Regions from separate parts of the Pseudarthrobacter sp. MM222 genome, predicted to be linked through region 3. Evidence: riboswitches for the same ligand, from Rfam matches in the RefSeq annotation. Region 3 holds a riboswitch; each other region holds the start of a gene.
The links. A riboswitch is a leader RNA that binds a small molecule or an ion and turns the genes downstream of it on or off. The one in region 3 is predicted to bind S-adenosylmethionine.

Region 1: linked by a shared signal. The riboswitch ahead of OM977_RS01365 (ABC transporter substrate-binding protein) and the one ahead of OM977_RS06195 (bifunctional o-acetylhomoserine/o-acetylserine sulfhydrylase) in region 3 are both predicted to bind S-adenosylmethionine.
Region 2: linked by a shared signal. The riboswitch ahead of OM977_RS18415 (DUF1737 domain-containing protein) and the one ahead of OM977_RS06195 (bifunctional o-acetylhomoserine/o-acetylserine sulfhydrylase) in region 3 are both predicted to bind S-adenosylmethionine.
Region 4: linked by a shared signal. The riboswitch ahead of acs (acetate--CoA ligase) and the one ahead of OM977_RS06195 (bifunctional o-acetylhomoserine/o-acetylserine sulfhydrylase) in region 3 are both predicted to bind S-adenosylmethionine.

The regions. Positions count from the first base shown of each region.
Region 1 covers NZ_OX352321.1:274,550-278,931, forward strand. Annotated here, with positions in the region: gene OM977_RS01360 (ABC transporter permease) at 1-814, opposite strand, end outside; gene OM977_RS01365 (ABC transporter substrate-binding protein) at 821-2,482, opposite strand; SAM riboswitch class I at 2,580-2,668, opposite strand; gene OM977_RS01370 (lytic transglycosylase domain-containing protein) at 2,944-3,696, shown strand; gene OM977_RS01380 (LamG domain-containing protein) at 3,983-4,382, opposite strand, start outside.
Region 2 covers NZ_OX352321.1:4,013,583-4,017,964, reverse strand. Annotated here, with positions in the region: gene OM977_RS18425 (O-succinylhomoserine sulfhydrylase) at 1-641, opposite strand, end outside; gene OM977_RS18420 (rhodanese-like domain-containing protein) at 642-1,052, opposite strand; gene OM977_RS18415 (DUF1737 domain-containing protein) at 1,049-1,297, opposite strand; SAM riboswitch class IV at 1,389-1,504, opposite strand; gene OM977_RS18410 (ATP-grasp domain-containing protein) at 2,156-3,103, shown strand; gene OM977_RS18405 (glycosyltransferase) at 3,108-4,196, shown strand; gene OM977_RS18400 (aminodeoxychorismate lyase) at 4,213-4,382, opposite strand, start outside.
Region 3 covers NZ_OX352321.1:1,373,498-1,377,879, forward strand. Annotated here, with positions in the region: gene hutI (imidazolonepropionase) at 1-308, shown strand, start outside; gene OM977_RS06180 (histidine phosphatase family protein) at 342-998, opposite strand; gene OM977_RS06185 (CPBP family intramembrane glutamic endopeptidase) at 1,111-1,998, shown strand; gene OM977_RS06190 (VOC family protein) at 2,118-2,756, opposite strand; SAM riboswitch class IV at 2,957-3,072, shown strand; gene OM977_RS06195 (bifunctional o-acetylhomoserine/o-acetylserine sulfhydrylase) at 3,134-4,382, shown strand, end outside.
Region 4 covers NZ_OX352321.1:397,863-402,244, forward strand. Annotated here, with positions in the region: gene acs (acetate--CoA ligase) at 1-1,708, opposite strand, end outside; SAM riboswitch class I at 1,870-1,979, opposite strand; gene OM977_RS02005 (CoA-binding protein) at 2,147-2,572, shown strand; gene OM977_RS02010 (MmcQ/YjbR family DNA-binding protein) at 2,623-3,045, shown strand; gene OM977_RS02015 (DUF1990 family protein) at 3,042-3,590, shown strand; gene OM977_RS02020 (hypothetical protein) at 3,604-4,206, shown strand; gene OM977_RS02025 (putative quinol monooxygenase) at 4,254-4,382, shown strand, end outside.

The sequences.
Region 1 (4,382 bases), 1.1 Mb from region 3:
CCTGGACCGTGACGGCCTGGAGTACCACCGACCCGAGGCCGGACCGGGCGAAGACCGTCTCGGTGATGACGGAACCGGCCAGCAGGGTTCCTACGGTGATGCCGGCGATTGTCATGGCGGGCCCCGCCGCGTTCTTCAGCGCATGGCGGCAGAAGATCCACGCGGGCGAGGCGCCTTTGGCGCGCAGGACGTCGATGAACGGCTGCTCGTAAACGTGCGTGATGCTCTTGAGCAGCACCTGCGCGATCGGGGCGGAAACGTGAAGGGCCAGGACCAGGACGGGCACCGCCAATGAGGCAAAGGACCCGTCCGGGAACAAGGACATCACGCCGAGCTGGATCGACAGAAGCTGCAGCAGCACCAGCCCGAGCCAGAACACCGGGACCGCCGCGAACAACGGCGGCAGGTTGGTGATGAATCGCTGCAGCAGGGTGGAACGGCTCAGCGTTGCCGAGGCCACGAGGGCGACGGCAAGGACGACGGCCACCACGAATGCGCTGGACGCCAGCGCCAGGGTGGATCCGGCGACTCCTCCGATGCGCGCCGCCACGGACTGCCCCGAGGCCAGGGAATATCCCACGTCGCCCCGGAGCAGCTGCCCCAGCTGGCTGATGTACTGCACCAGCAGGGGCTGGTCGTAGCCGTATTGGGCCTTGATGGCGTCGATCGTTGCCTGGTCGGCCGCCGCGTCCGCCGAGAGGAAGATTGTGACCGGGTCGCTGGGCAGCAGCTGCACTGCCAGGAACACGAGGGTGTACGCCAGCCAGATGACAACCAGTGCCTGCCCGAGGCGGCGTGCAAAGTAAAGGCCCATGATCAGCTACTTGCTGGTCTTCCAGGCACCCTGGAAGATCGGGGCCGTGCCGGAGGTGAATTCCACATGCGCCGTGGAGTTGGCGCCGTAAACCTGGACCTCGTCCCAGAGAACGAGGGCCAGCGCCTGGTCGGCAACCAGTGCCCGCTGTTCCGCGGCGACGAGCTCCTTGTGCTTGGCACCGTTGGTCGCGCCGCGTTCACTGGCGAAGAGCGCATTGAGCTGCTGGTCGGCATTCAGTGTCTGCGTGTTCGTCACCGGGCCGAAGACCGGGCCAAGGCCGCCGTACACGAACTGCCGGGTTCCGAAGAACTCCACGTTCGCATCTTTCATGGCGGTCGCCAGGAAAGTGTTGTCTGCGGCGCGGTTGACCAACTTCACGCCGATCTCGCGCCACTGCTGCTCGATAAGTTCGAAGGCCGGCTTGATGACGACGGAGTTGTTTGAGGAGGTGACCGTGACTTCGAGCTTCTGGCCGTCCTTGGCGCGGATGCCGTCGGCGCCAACCGCCCACCCAGCCTCCTCGAGCAGGGTCTTGGACTTCTCCGGGTTGTAGGCCAGTTCCGCGGAGAGGTCAACGAAGTCCGGTGCCTCACGGTTGAGGATGGAGCCGGCGAGTTCGTAGCTGTCGGAGAGGACGGTGTCCTTAATCGTCTGCCGGTCGATTCCGGACTGCAGTGCCTGGCGGACCTTCGCGTCGGCGAGCTTGCCGCTGCCGATGCGTACCGCCGCCATGTTTGACGTCAGGTCGATGCCCTTGGCCGGAAGGACCTGGTTGCCGCTGCCGGCAAGGGTGGTTTCATCGGCAGGCTGCAGGCCGCGGACCAGGTCAACCTGGCCGGTCTGCACGGCACCGGCGCGGTGTGCCACCTCCGGCAGGTACTTCACAACGACCCTGTCCAGGTAGGCGGCCCCCTGGTTCGGGGCTCCTTCCGGGGCCCAGGCGTAGTCTGCACGCTTGGCCAGGACGATTTCCTCATCTGCCTTCTCTGATTCGAAGGCGAAGGGACCAGAGCCAGATATCTTCGCGATGGCTGACTGGCCGGCGTTGTCCAGGGCGAGGGTCTTCGGTGAGACGAGTCCGGCCGTGACGGAGGAGGTGGCCCGCAGGAAGTTGGCGTCGGGGGTGGACAGCGTCACTTCCACCTGGTCGCTGCCGATGACCTGGGAGGACTTGTAGGCGGAGAAGTCGACGTTCGGCTGGATCTTGGCACTCTCGATGCCCTTTCCCAACGCGTCAAAGTTCGCCTGGACCGCTGCGGCGTCAAGGGGCGTTCCATCGCTGAACGTCACGCCGGGGCGGATCGTGAAGGTGAACTTGGTCTGATCCTCGCTCGCCGTGAATTTGCTGGCGATCCACGGAACAAGTTCACCCTTCTCGGCGTCGAAATACGTCAGCCGGTCGAGCACGCTGTTCAGGACGTTGGCCTTCTCGTAGAAGCGTGCCGCCTGGGTCTGGAAGTTGTTGATCGGCGTGACTTCCGCGAAGACGAAGGTCCCGCCCTGCACCGGAGTGCTGTCCTGGGCCTGCGCGGCCGACGTTCCGCTGGCGCCGCCGCCGCAGGCGCTCAGGGCCAGGGCGGCTGCACCCATGAGGGCCAGCAGGGTCAACGGGCGGCGTTTGGTCTTCGCTCGCAAATGGGCCTTGCGGTATTCGTTGGTATCCATCGTGGATCCTCTCGGTCGTGACCGAGGGACTCCAAGACCCTGCAAGTGTGCCCGGCTCAACTCTCGCTTTGCTCGGTGGAACTTGGGATCTCGGCAATCGCCATCGGTCCTGGCATTAGCACCGTGCCCGAAGGGTGGTTGCTACGGCGTCATCGAGCCAGGTCTCTCAGCCGATCTGGATGGTGTTAATTCGTTCTGTGGCAGTTTTTCGTTCGCCCCGAACGTTTCAGACCGGGACAACATCCACTTTGTTGCAGAATCTTCGATTTCCCAACAATCGCGACACGTTCTGCAACAATCGAGCACCCAAGCCGCGGCCCGGAAAGTGACCGGCACTTCTGCGCGCGGCCATAATGTACGTTGGCAACCGGTTCAAAAAAGCACAGGAATGAGAGTCACTCAGTGGCAAGCGATCACGACGGCGCCCGGCCCCCGGCGTCCACGGAGTGCCTGGGTAGTCCGTGCTCCGCCTGAAGCGCCTTGCAGTGTTCAGCGTGTTCGTGTTCTGCGTTGTCACCGGATTCTTGTTCTGGGCGCTCCCGCTGTCCGGTGCGCAGGCGCGCGGGGCCCTGCCCCCGCCGCCCCGCGCGGAGGCGAAATTCGAAGTGCTGTCAGCAGGCAGCACCCCCGCCGTGAACGTAACGCGGAGTGCGGACGCCCAGTGGCTCCTCCGCGCGGCGGCGCAGACCGGCATACCCGCCCGCGCGCTGCGGGCCTACGTGGCTGCCGCCGGTGCGGCCAGCGATTCCACTCCGGCCTGCGGCATCGGCTGGAACACGGTGGCGGCCATCGGCTTCATCGAATCCGCCCACGGAACCTACGGCGGCGGACACCTGACGAGCGCAGGGCAGGCGAGCGGGCCGATTATCGGCCCCAGCCTCGACGGCGACGGTTTCGCCGCCATCGCGGACACGGACGACGGCGCCCTCGACGGCGACGCCCACTGGGACCGCGCCGTCGGGCCAATGCAGTTCATTCCCTCCACCTGGCGGTACGCAGGTAGGGACGGGAACCACGACGGCGAAGCCGACCCCTTCAACATCGATGACGCCGCGCTAAGTGCCGCCTCGTACCTGTGCGCCCAAGGCCGTGACCTCACCACAGCAGCGGGCTGGACAGACGCCGTCTACTCCTACAACCAGTCTGATACTTACATCCACGAGGTACGCGACCAGGCCAAGGCATACGCCGCACTGGCGGGCCCCGCCGGGTAACGGGATCCGCGCCGTCGCTAGTTTGCGACGCTCACGGTGCGGCTCCTGGGCCGGGCAATGGCGAGACGCTATCCGAATATCCTGCAGATAGCCCCGGCCGCCCGCCGCGATGAAGGCTCGGTAGTCGGGACCGGCTGTGACGACCAGTTTGAGTTTGAATTCGCGCTCGACCTGCTCCTTTGGACGGCTTCGAACGGCTTCACCAGCGGGGGTGGACGTCGACGCAGGCAAGCAAGCACCGGCAGCCCACCCTCCCACACGCTCCGTAGGATCAGCGTCCGTCCCGTCACGACCGGAATTTGAAGGAGTCGACGACTGCGCCGGCTCCGGCCCCGCCGTGGTAGTCAAGCAGGCTGTGCTGCCCGAGCACGGCAGTGACCTCGATCGCGACGTTTCCTTCCTTCCAGTCGAGGAGGAAGAGGCGCATTTCCAGCGGGGCGCCGATCACGTGATGCAGCTCAGAAACGCCGCCGCCGATGATGACGGGAATCGCGTGGATGACGCCGTCGAGCGGGCAAGGGCTCCTCCACCCTTCACTCACCCGGAAGTCGAGCGCGATACCGGACAAACCGCCCACCGATACGGGAGCGTCGTCCACGATCTCGAGGCCCGGCACCGTGCGGTACCACGCAGCGAGTTCCGCGGCGCTCGTGCCGACCCCCGGCTGCGCTTCTTCGCCGCAGGAC
Region 2 (4,382 bases), 1.6 Mb from region 3:
ATGTGCTTCGTGCCGGAGTACACCACCACGTCGGCGCCGAGATCCCCGCAGCGCTGCAGCAGCGGAGTGGCAAAGACGTTGTCGACGACGACGGTCGCGCCCGCGGCGTGCGCCAGCTCGCTCACGGCCGCGATGTCCACGATCTCCTGCATCGGGTTCGACGGCGACTCGAAGAAGACCGCCGTCGTCGGCTCCGACAACGCCGAACGCCACTGTTCCAGATCCGGCCCGTCGACGAAAACGGTCTCCACGCCCCAGCGCGGCAGGATCTCATTGAGGATTACAAAGCAGGAACCGAACAAAGAGCGCGCAGCGACCACACGGTCGCCGGCGCCGAGCAAGGCGCCGAGCGCGGTGAACACGGCGGACATGCCGGACGCCGTCGCAAAGCACGCCTCGGTGCCTTCAAGCAGACGGAGCCGTTCCTGGAAGGTCGCGACCGACGGGTTGCCGTACCGGGAGTACACGAACCGCTCGTCCTCGCCGGTGAAGGCCCGCTCGGCGGCGGCTGCGGATTCGTAGACGAAGCCCGAGTTGAGGAAGATCGGCTCGGTGGTTTCCTGGAAGCCGGTACGGTCGAGACCGCCGCGGACAGCCTGGGTTTCAGCGCTCCAGGCGGCGGCGTCGGGATTGAAAGTCACTTAGTTCTTCCCGAGGTTGGTGGGCAGGCCGCGGTTCTTCCAGCCGTTGACGCTCCGTTCGCCGTACTGGTCCGGGGCGCCTTCGAAGCCCTCAAGGACGTTGTAGGAGACGAAGCCGGCCTCCGTGGCGGCGTTCGCGGCGGCGATGGAGCGGACACCGGAACGGCAGAGGAACACGAGTTCGGTCCCGTCGGCCTCCGGGGCCTGCTGCTTCAGCTGTTCAATGAAGTGCGAATTGGGGATGCCTCCGGTCAGGTTCCACTGGATGAACAGCGGATCGTTCTCCGTGCCTTTGGTGTCCGGGATGCCGATGTGGGCCCACTCGGACTCCGTGCGGACGTCAACCAGGATGGCGCCTGCTTCGAGCTTCTCCCACGCCTCCTGGGGGCTGAGGTCTCCGGCGTAGCTCACGCGTGGCCCCCGATGGTCTCTTCGTAGCCGAAACCGTCGATTTCGAGGCCTTCCACCGCATCGGCGACGGCGGCGTCCGCACTGGCAATCGCGGCCGGCAGCACAACGGCCTGGGCCACAATGACGGTGCTGCCGTTGAATGTGGCGGACGGGCTGCCGTGCAGCACGTATCCCTCGGCCAGTGCGGTGGAAACGCGCTCACAGAAGGAGCGGTCGTCGGGTCCGGTGAAGAGGCGGTAGGCCAGTCTTTCCGCGGCGCCGGGAACGGCCGGGGAGGGGGCAGTTGCTGTCTCCGGGACAGCGGGGGCGGAAGCGTCGGGCACGACGGGGCTCCTTCTTTCACGCTTGCAGCTCGAATGGTCGATATGCCGAGTATTCACCTGAGGCACCCCGCCGCGAAGAGGGAGGGTTGCCGACCGGCCAGTCAGGGCTTGGCGCCGGTTCTCATTACTCTCCAAAAACGTAACACCTGCTGCGCCCGGGCGCACCGCCGTCGTCGTCATGTTCCGTAACCGGCGCGTGCCTCCACCCGGCCCGGACGCCGGCGCGCAGCGATGCAGCCGGTGTCCGTCCGGGGTGTCCGCGCCGACCGGTGGACATGCCCTTCGGCCGAGCGGGACCAGCGCGGGACATGCCCTCCCTTGGGCGGCAGGGATGGACCTGTAGCCACTATGTCCATCCTTAGGCGCGGCCGCGGGGCATGCTCTGCGGTGGAGCGGGACCAGCGCGGGACATGCCCTCTCTTGGGCGGGAGGGAAGGACATATAGCCACTATGTCCTTCCTTAGGCGCGGCCGCGGGGCATGCTCTGCGGCGGAGCGGGACCAGCGCGGGACATGCCCATTCTTCGCGGTGCAAGCGCGCCTCGAGCGGACCCTCTGGGTAGCCGGGAGCCGAATTCGCGTATCGCGAGTGCGCCCAACGTGGGCGCCTGAGCCAGTTCCGAGTATCGGCTACTCGGGCCTTGTGATAGGGCGCTCGCTTTTACTTGTAACGAGGCTGCCGCACCCCGGCGGCCTCAGGGTGCAAGCCGCCGCTCATGAGGGGTGTCGCGCAGGGTTATGACACGCCCCGGATGCCGTCTCAGAATTGAATGGAGAAACCGTGAAACCCCGCGTCCTGATCACCGGTGCCGGCGGACGTGCCGGCCGCGCGCTAGCCGTGCAGTTGAAGTCCAGAGACATCCCATTCCTCGGAGCCGACGTCCGCGAACTGCCGGCCGGAGCGGGCTTCACCGCCGTCCGCGTACCCCCGGCCACCGATCCGGAAATGGTCCCGGTGCTGCGGCGCCTCGTCGCCCGCGAGGGCATCAATCTCGTCATTCCGACGGCCAGGGCGGAACTTACTCACCTCTCGGCCGCCCGCGCCGGTTTCGGACGGGACGTCCGCGTCATCATCGGGGACCCTGGACCCGTGGCACTGGCCAACGACAAGCTCTTCACTGCCTGGCAGCTCCGTTCGGCCGGCGTCCCGGTTCCGCGCTTCGGCGTTCCCGGTGATTTCGCCGACGCCGACGATGCCATGGCGGCGCTGGACGGCCCCGTGGTGGTCAAGCCGAGGGTTTTTCGCGGCAGTGATTCCGTGATCTTCATCGACGGTAGCCGGCACGTCGACTGGGCAGCGCTGCCCGACGGCCAAGTTCTCCAGGAATACATTCCCGGTACGGAATATCTGTCCATGGTCTTTGGCACCCCCGCCCACAACGGAACCGCTCCGTTCGTGATCGTGACAGAACGGACAGCATCGGCAGGGGGAAACCCGGTAACGGCGCCGGGATCCGTCCGCAGGGCCGAGGCCGGAGAGGCAATGGACGTCGGCAACCTTGGGATGGCCGCCGTCCGTTCGCTGGGACTGACGGGCCCCGTTGAGCTGACGGTCCGACGCCGGGACGACGGGACCCCGGTAGTACTGGACGTAAACGCCCGCTTCGGCGCCAGCAGCGAATCCGCACCGGAACTGCTCGATGCCGTCCTGGCTTCCTTCAATCTCCCGTCTTTCAACCCCGCCTCGTTCCGGCAGGGCAGCGGGGCCTTCGCCTATGCCGTGGTCTGACGTAATGGACCCCGGCACGCCGCTTTTCCTGCTGCTCATCACGGGCCTGCCGATCGCTGTCTTTGGCCTCGTCCAGCTGCTTGCGCTGCCGTTGGCCTTGGGCTTGGAACTGCGTGCAGCCAGCCGCCGGCGCCAGGGAGCTCCGACCCTGTGGGATGAATGGCCAAGCGTGTCGATCGTTGTTCCGGCCTGCAATGCGGGCACCGTCATCGACAATTGCCTCCGGTCCATCGCACGAACCCGGTACGCCCGGTATGAGGTCGTCCTCGTCGACGACGGCTCCACGGACGGCACTGCGGAACTGATGGCCTCCTGGGCAGCGGGGGATCCCCGGATCAAAGTCCTGCGGCAGCCCGGTGGAGGAGAGGCAGCTGCCCGGAATCTGGGCGCCCGGCACGCGGCGGGCGACATCCTGATGTTTGTCGACGCTGATGCGACCTTTTCCCGGTCCACCGTCGACCGCATGCTTCAGGGCTTTGAGGACCGGCGCACCGGGGCCGTCTATGGCGACGACTGGCCGGCCCGCTGGAACCAACTAGGCCCGGGCGGGCTGCTGGCTTCGATCAGTTCTCTTGGCACCGCCATAACCCGGCGGGCATTGGCCGCCGTCGGGGGACTCCCGGTCCTTCCCGGCCGCCTCGAGGCGTTCCCCAGCAAAGTCCTGGCCGAGATCGGGCCGTTCCGGGAGGGCGAGGCAGGCTCGGAGCTGGAGCTTGCCTGGCGCGTGCGTGCAGCCGGCTACCGTGTCGCCTTCGCGCCGCGGGCCGGGATCCAGGCCGCGTGTCCGTCGACTCTGCGGGACCTCTGGCGGCTGCGCTCCCGCCGGGCGCTGCACCTGCTGACGGCCCACGGCTGCATGACCGGCACCCTGTGGACGGGATTTGTGCTGCGCCACCAGTGGCTCGCGGCGCTCGTCCCGGTTTATTCCATATTCACGGCCTTGCTCTTGCTCGCCGGGCTGGCGCGGCACGTCCGGCGCCCGGCTGGACGCCCGGCTGGGCGCCGGGGCAAGCAAAGCCTCCCTGCGTCAGTGAGTTCCGGCGCGGCCCGGGACGACGACGCCTGGCGGGCGCTCCGGGAGGCCTGGGCCTGAGTGCGCCGGGAGCCGGCTACTCGATGGTGGCGTAGAGCGCATTCAACTCTGCCGTAAGCTGCTTCCGCAGCTCCGGAGTGCCGATCTCCTTGCCGTCAATATGGTTGACCGGGGCCAGCAGCCTGATGCTTGAGATGAGCCACACGGCGTCGGCGTCAAGCAGGTCCTTCGGCTCCAGCGGCCCGT
Region 3 (4,382 bases):
CGCTGGCCTCCAATTGCAATCCCGGCACGTCCTACACGAGTTCGATGGCGTTCTGCGTCACCACGGCCGTGCTGCAGATGCACCTGAGCGTGCATGAGGCCGTGCGAGCCGCGACCTTCGGCGGGGCGCTGGCCCTTGGCCGGGACACCGGGAATGACGTCGACGGCGAACGCGCGGTCGGGTCGATCGCCGTCGGGCACCGCGCGGACCTGCACGTGCTCAACGCGCCGTCCGCCACACATCTGGCCTACCGCCCCGGCATCCCGCTCACCCACGCGGTCTGGCGGGCGGGCGTCCGCGCCCGCTGATCCGACGTGTCACGGGTGGCTCGCGGCACGGCCCTAAAAGAACATCGGCGGAGCATCCAGCACGGTTTCGTCCACGCGCCGGTCCACCCACTGGCTGAAGGGCTTGTCCAGCTCATACTTGCCGTAGTCGGTGCGCAACAGGGTCCGGACCTCGGCATTGTCCGGGTTGTTGAGCGACTCGAAGTACTCCACGGACCAATGGAACCAGCGCATGCAGAACAGCCGCATCGTCAGCCCGTGTGTGACGAACAGGGCGTTCGGGGCGTAGCTCGGCTTGGACCAGTGCCGGTGCAGCGTCTCCATGAACGAGGAGATCCTGTCGTACACATCGGAGCCGGACTCGCCCTCCCGGAAGCGGTAGAAAAAGTGGCCGTAGGCGTTCCGGAGCTCCTTCTGGTCCTCGATTTCGCCGGCGATCTGGAAGTTCGCCCAGTCCTGCTCCCGCAGCCGCGGTTCCTCGATCACCCGCTCGGTCAGCGGCCCGAGGTCGAGCGCCTCCAGCGTCTGATAGGCCCGGAGATAGGGGGAAACATAGACGCAGACCTGCCGGCCGGCCAGCAGGCGCCGGACCTGCTCACCGGCGGCGCGAGCCTGCTCGAGCCCCAGGTCGGTCAGCGGAATGCGGTAATCCGGCACCCGGTTGTAGATCGAGGTATCGGCGTTGGCGGCGGACTGGCCGTGCCGGATCATGATAATTTTCCCGGGCGCACTCATAGCTCCCAAGCATAGGTCCGTTCGGGGCGCCGGCCGGGGAAGCGCCCGGAAGCAGGCAACTGCCAGCAACTGCAGGCAAGATAGGAACATGTTGGTTCCTTCGCGCCGTCGGCTTCGCATCGAGGTCTGGATTGTCCTGGGTCTGTCGCTGGGGCAGTCGGCCGTGTACTCCGTGGTGCAGCTGCTGGACAAGATGACCAAGGCGCCGCTGGCGGAGGGGACCTCCACGCTGAACCGCTCGCAGAGCAGCCGCGAGTACTTCGACCTGACGTACCAGCTGCTGGACATCATCTTTGCCCTGGTGCCGGTGGTCCTGGTGATCTACTTCCTGACCGAGCACCGGCTGCCGGGCCTGTCCGGCAACAGCAGCCTGTCCGGCAACAGCAGCCTGGCCGGCAACAGCAGCCTGTCCGGCAACAGCAGCCTGGCCGGCAACAGCAGCCTGTCCGGCGGCAGCAGCCTGTCCGGCGGCAGCAGCGGCGGCTCGGCCTTCGGCAGGCTCGGCTTCGACTTTGCCCGGCCCGGGAAGGACCTGCTACAGGGACTGGGCCTGGCCGCGCTGATCGGCATCCCCTCCCTGGGCCTGTACGCCGCGGGCCGGGCCCTCGGGATCACGACGACGATCATTCCGAGTGCGCTGGACTCCTACTGGTGGACGGTGCCGGTGCTGATCCTTTCCGCGGCGCGGCACGGGATCGTGGAGGAAGTGATCGTGGTGGGCTACCTGCTGGACCGGCTGGGCAAGCTCGGCTGGAGCATGCCCCTGGCCATCTTCGCGAGCTCGATGCTCCGCGGCAGCTACCACCTCTACCAGGGCTTCGGCCCGTTTATCGGCAACGCGGTGATGGGGGTGGTTTTCGCCCTGGTTTACACCCGGACCCGCCGGGTGATGCCGCTCGTCATCGCCCATGCTCTGCTGGACATCGTGGCGTTCGTCGGTTTCAGCCTTTTCGGCAAGTCCGTCGGCCTGGGCTGAGCCGCAAAGCCCGGGCCGAGCCTCGTAGCCCGGGCTGACGCTTAAAGGTTTCGGCCGCCATCCAGGGTGACGTCATTGGCACCCGCCGATGGCGGCCGAAGAGTTGGGGCAGCGAAGCCTTAGATGGTGACGGCTCCGGAGGACGTCTCGAACGTGACGGACAGGATGCCGGGCGTGCCGTGCGGGGCCAGCCAGTTGACGGCGACATCTTCCAGCGGTTTCTCCACCGGTTCACCCAGCCATTCCGTCACGCGGTCCGCGGAGCCGGCGATGGTCAGGGCAGTCATCTTGACCTCGCTCGGGTAGGCGTTGGACGGGTGCAGCTCCGGATCGCCCTCCCACTTCAGCATGTACGGCACCTGGGGATCGGCGATGAGGCCCAGGATGCCGATCTGCTTCCAGACGAGCTCGCGGCCGTCCGGGAACTTCCGGTTGCCGTTGACGGCGGCGCGGCCAAGCCGGTGCTCGAACGGCGTCAGGTCGTCGACCTCGACGCACCAGCCCATCCAGCCGCCGCCTGCTTCGGAACGGGCACGTACGGCCTGGCCAAACGGTGCCTTGTCCGAGGCGGGGTGGTTCAGGACCTCCACGACTTCCAGGTACTTATGTCCGGCAAGCGGAATAATCATGTTTCGGGTCCCGAAACGGGGGTGTACTCCACCCTTCACGGCTTCAACGCCGAGGGCAGACGCAATACGGTCGGTGGTGGCAGCTAGGCCATCTTGTTCACAGGCGTAAGAGACGTGATCCATGCGCATGCCCTCATCTTGGCACTTTGTGATGGGGCTCTCAGCTTAGGGTGTCCTAACTGGCGGGGAAGTCACTTTGACGGCGTTGTACTGCCCCCTCGCGGGCCGTTGTCGCGGGGTGGCGGAGGACCTGTCCAGACCCGGGGCGTGGACTTCATCTTTGTCACAAAGCTGTTCAGCGCCCGCGGGCCGTTCCTACACTGAACCCAGGTCATGAGTGCCAGCGGACAGCCCCGGCTTGCTGGCCGGCAACCCTCGTTTCGCGGTGGGGTGCCCCGGGTGAAGACCTGGCCGTCCGGCGCCCGCCGGTCGGCAAGCGCGGCGCCTGAACCGACCCGGGCCGATGGCCTCCGGGGCGGCCTGTGCCCGGTCCCTAGGAGCTCCGAATGTCCAACGCCTGGTCCTTTGAAACCCGCCAGATCCACGCCGGCCAACAGCCGGACAGCGCCACCGGCGCCCGTTCCCTGCCCATCTACCAGACGACGTCGTTCGTGTTCCCCAGCGCCGAGAGCGCAGCCAACCGCTTCGCGCTGGCCGAACTTGCGCCGATCTACACCCGGATCGGCAATCCCACGCAGGATGCCGTGGAGCAGCGGGTGGCGAGCCTGGAAGGCGGCCTTGGGGCGCTGCTGCTCAGCTCCGGCCAGGCTGCGGAGACCTTCGCGATCCTGAACATCGCGGAGGCCGGCGACCACGTCGTGGCCAGCCCCAGCCTGTACGGCGGAACCTACAACCTGCTGGCGCATACCCTGAAGAAATTCGGCATCTCCGTGACGTTCGTGCAGGATCCGGACAACCTGGAGCAGTGGCGCGATGCGGTCCGGCCCAACACCAAACTGTTCTTCGGCGAGGTAGTCTCCAACCCGCGCCAGGACGTCCTGGACATCGAGGGAGTTTCTGCCGTGGCCCACGAGGCCGGCGTGCCGCTGATCGTGGACAACACCCTCTCCACGCCCTACCTGATCCGCCCGATCGAATGGGGCGCGGACATCGTGGTGCACTCCGCCACCAAGTATCTCGGCGGCCACGGCGCCGCGATCGCGGGCGTCATCGTTGACTCCGGCAACTTCGACTTCGGGGCGGAGCCGGAGCGGTTCCCGGGATTCAACACCCCGGACCCCACCTACAACGGCATCGTCTACGCACGTGACCTCGGCAAGGACGGTGCGCTCGGCGCAAACCTCTCCTACATCCTCAAAGCGCGCGTCCAGCTGCTGCGCGACCTGGGCTCCGCCGTCTCCCCGTTCAACGCCTTCCTCATCGCCCAGGGCATTGAGACCCTGAGCCTGCGGGTGGAACGCCACGTTGCCAACGCCACCAAGGTCGCCGAATGGCTCGAAGCCCGGGCCGACGTCGAATCGGTCGCCTACGCGGGGCTGCCGTCCAGCCCCTGGTATGAGCGCGGCCGCAAGTACGGGCCCAAAGGCACCGGCGCCGTGGTCTCGTTCATCGTCGCCGGGGGAGCGGAGGCCGGCCAGCGCTTCGTCGATGCCCTCGAGCTGCACTCCCACGTGGCGAACATCGGCGATGTGCGCTCGCTGGTCATCCACCCGGCCTCCACCACCCACAGCCAGCTGTCGCCGGAACAGCAGACCATCGCCGGCGTCCATCCGGGCCTGGTACGGCTTTCCGTGG
Region 4 (4,382 bases), 980 kb from region 3:
AGACGCCGGCTTCCACGACGTCCGGGTGGGACACGAGGGCCGATTCGATCTCGATGGTGGAGAGCAGGTGCCCCGAGACGTTGAGGGTGTCATCGACCCGCCCGAGGATCCAGATGTCGCCGTCGTCGTCATACTTTGCGCCGTCGCCGGCAAGGAACCAGCCCTGTGCGGCGTACTGGCGCCAGTACGAATCGAAGTACCGCTGCGGGTTGCCCCAGACCGTGCGGGCAATGGCGGGGCCGGGGGCGTCTACCACGATGAAACCGTGGACGCCCGGCGGAACCGTGTTGCCGACGTCGTCCACGATGCGGGTGCCGACGCCGGGCAGCGGACGGGCCGCGCAGCCGGGCTTGAACTCCGTGTCGGTGGGGGCGGGGGAGAGGATGGTGGCGCCGGTTTCGGACTGCCACCAGGTGTCCACCACGGGCGCGGTCCCGGCGCCGACGTTCTCGCGGAACCATCGCCATGCCTCGGGGTTGACCGCCTCACCGACGGTGCCGAGAAGCCGGATGGAGGAGAGGTCGTAGCTGGCGGGGACGCCGTCGGGGAACCAGCCCATCAGGGAGCGGACCAGGGTGGGCGCGGTGTAGTACTGCGTCACGCCGTAGCGTTCGATGATCTCGAAGTGCCGGCCCGGGTGCGGGGTGTTCGGCGTGCCTTCGAAGATCACCTGGCTGACGCCGTTGGACAGGGGACCGTACAGCTCGTAGGTGTGGGCCGTGACCCAGGCGAGGTCGGCGGTGCACCAGTGGACGTCCTGGTCGCGGAGCGCCGGGTCCGGGTTGCTGAACAGATGCTCGTAGCTCCAGGACGCCTGGGTGAGGTAGCCGCCGGAGGTGTGGACGAGGCCCTTGGGCTTCCCGGTGGTGCCGGAGGTGTACATGATGAACAACGGAGTCTCGGCGTCGAACGCAACGGGTGCGTGGACGTCGGAGGCGGGCCCGACGACGTCGTGCCACCAGACATCGCGGCCTTCGGTCATCGGCACGCTATCAAGCAGTTCCGGTGCGGTGGTGCGGTTGACCACCAGAACGTGTTCCACCGCGTTGTCGCCGGAGACGGCGGCGTCGGCGTTGTCCTTGACGGGCACGGCCGCGCCGCGACGGAACTGGCCGTCGGTGGTGACAAGCAGCTTGGCGCCGGTGTCCTCCACCCGGAACTTGAGCGCCTCGGCGGAGAAGCCGCCGAAGACGAGCGAGTGGATGGCTCCGATGCGGGCCACGGCCAGGGTGATGATCACGGTTTCCGGAATGACGGGCAGGTAGATGACCACCCTGTCACCCTTGGTGATGCCGAGGCCCAGCAGCGCGTTGGCGGCCTTGGACACTTCGCGCTGGAGGTCGGCGTAGGTGAGGGTGCGGCGGTCGCCGGGTTCGCCCTCGAAGTGCAGGGCCACCTTGTCGCCGCGCCCGGCATCGACGTGGCGGTCCACGCAGTTGTAGGCGACGTTGAGTTTCCCACCTTCGAACCAGGTGATGGCCGGGCCAATGCCGGCCTCGACGTCGGCGGGGACGAGGCGGTGCGCGGTGTGCCACGGCTTATCCTGCCCGGGGGACTGGAGGCCGGGCGCGGGCTCCCAGTCCAGGCGCAGCGCGGCTTCCTCCCAGAACGCGATACGTTCCGCCTCAGTGCCGGGGGCGGCGCCCGGGAAAGTGTCGGTCAAGGCGCCCTCCCCGGTCAGAGGGGATCCGGTCGTGTTCAGGCCCATCGTTTTACCGCCCATTTCTCTGCAAGGCCCAGCAGGCCATCAGTTGTTTTACGATCACCGCGAGCAACACGATTGCCGGCAGCAACGGTCGGCGCGGCCGATGTTCCGGGAATCCGTCAGCAGGAAGGCGAGGACTAGGACAGAACAGGAAACATAGGAATACTCCATCGGTCCTGGCAGTAGCACCCTACGGAAAGAGCCATTGGATTTCCGGCTACCAGGGTTGCTGCGGCTTCATCGATCCAGGTCTCTCGGCCGCTCGGGATGGTCACTTTCAACTAAAACGGAGCCGGGCAGTTTTCCCTAATTACGGCCTCCCGCGGCGTAATATTCGGTCACGTCGGCCCGAGGGGCCGCTGGTCGTTCAGATCTTCGGAAATTCGTTCCGCGCGTGTCGTCGCGGGCAACCAATGTCGGGGCGGGCGCTAGGCTGTGCTCATGCCTCATGTCAACGATCCCGCGGTCCTCGAAAGGCTCCTGCGCACCAAGGGGCGGTGGGCCATCGTCGGCCTGACCACCAACCAGTGGCGGGCGGCCTACGACACCTCGCTGTTCATCCGGGACCGGCTGGGCATGGAAATAATCCCGGTGAATCTTCCTGCCGATCCGGTCCACCACGAAACGGGCTACGCCAGCCTGGCCGACATCCCTGCCGAGAAGCACCCCATCGACGTCGTCGACTGTTTCGTGAATTCGCAGCGGGTGGGGGCCGTTGTGGACCAGGCCATCGCCGTCGGCGCCAAAGCCGTCTGGCTGCAGCTGGGGGTCATCGACGAGGCCGCGGCCGCTCGCGCCACGGCAGCCGGGCTTGATGTCATCATGAACGCCTGCCCGGCCCAGGACGCCCGGCGCTTCGGACTTTAGCGGCGGAACCGTCGCTGCCGAAAGTCGGACCGGAGAAATAGACTCTGAGCATGGATGCAGCAGCGCTCCGGGAACTCTGTCTCGGCTTTCCCGGCGCCTTCGAGGATTTTCCCTTCGGACCTGAGACGTCCGTCTTCAAGGTGCGCGCCGCGGTCTCGGGCGGCACCCGCCACGAAGCCAAAATGTTCGCCTTATCCTCTCTGGACGAGGCGAACTTTTCCGTGAGCCTGAAGTGCGAGCCCGCACTGGCCGAGCAGTTGCGCGCCGCCCACCCTGAGATCACCGGAGCCTGGCACCTCAATAAGACCCACTGGAACGGCGTCCGGCTGGACGGGGCGCTGCCGGACTCGATGGTCCGCGACATGGTCGAGGACTCCTACGACCTGGTGGTTGCCACGCTGAGCCGGCGCCAGCAGGAGCAACTGGGCTGGTCCCGGCTTGCGCAGGGTTCCGGGCCGCGGGGACGGCCGTGACCGGCCCGCGGATTGCCTCGGGTGAACTGAACTACGAGGGAATTGGCTCCACCGAGCACGGCCCGCCTCCCCCGGACGTGGAGTGCCTTGTCACCCGGGCCTATGTGGGTGAGGGCTTTGCTGCCTACCGGCGGGTGGCTCAGGGAATTCTGAGCTGGCGCCTGCAGAAGGGCGCGGGGCTCCGCGTTCGCGCGGAGTCCGAGGCCGTGGTCCCCGGCACGCGGGTGGTCAGCGGATTCGGAGTCGGCCCGTTCCGGATCAACGCCCCCTGCGAGGTTGTCTGGGTCCGCCAGCCGTTGCCCGGGGCCGGCCCGCAGTCCGCGGGATTCGGGTATGGCACCCTCCCGGGGCATCCCGTTCGCGGCGAGGAAGCATTTGAGGTCGAAATCGACGGGACTGGCCGGGTAACGATCGCCATTACCGCTTTCGGTGCGCCGGCCAACTGGTTCTACGCCACGGGCGGCGTCCTGACGAAGTGGGCGCGGAGCCGCATCACCTCCCGCTACATTGAAAGTGCACACCAACTGGCCGCCGGTGAAAGCTGATCAGGAGCAGGCAATGCTGACCCAACAGACCCTTGACCACCTGTGGGACTTCGAGCACCCGGAGATTTCGGAAACGCGCTTCCGGACCGCGATGACCGAGGACCGGTACGACGCCGACGAACGGGCCGAGCTGAAAACACAGCTGGGCCGGGCGATCGGCCTGCAGGGCCGTTTCGAAGAAGCGGACGCAGTGCTGGACGCCATCGACGGCGAGGAGCCCACCGTGGCCGTCCGTGTGCTGCTGGAACGCGGCCGGGTGCTGAACTCCAGCGGCCACGCAGAGATGGCCGTTCCGCTCCTCGAACAGGCCGCCGAACTGGCTGATCATCTGGGCGAGGAATTCCTGGCCGTCGACGCCCTGCACATGCTGGCGGTCGCGGACACCGCCCACGCCGAGACCTGGACTCGCAGCGCCTTAGAGTACGCGTCGACGGTGCACGATGAACGGACCAAACGATGGCTGGTGGCACTGCACAGCAACCTGGGCTGGACCCTGCACGAGGCCGGCCGGTGTACCGAGGCGATGGTGGAGTTCCAACTCGCCGAACAGTGGGCCGGCAGGGTGGGAACGCCCCAGCAGCAGGAGCTGGCCCGGGAGGCAATGAAAGCCTGCTGAGCTGCCAGAATGGAACCTTTGGAAAACGCAACGAAAGGGCTCAGCCAGTGATCTTCATCGTCGTCAAATTCAAGGTCAAGCCCGAATGGTCCGAGCGGTGGCTCGACGTCGTCGCGGACTTCACCCAGGCGACCCGGCAGGAGCCCGGGAACCTCTGGTTCGACTGGTCCCGCAGT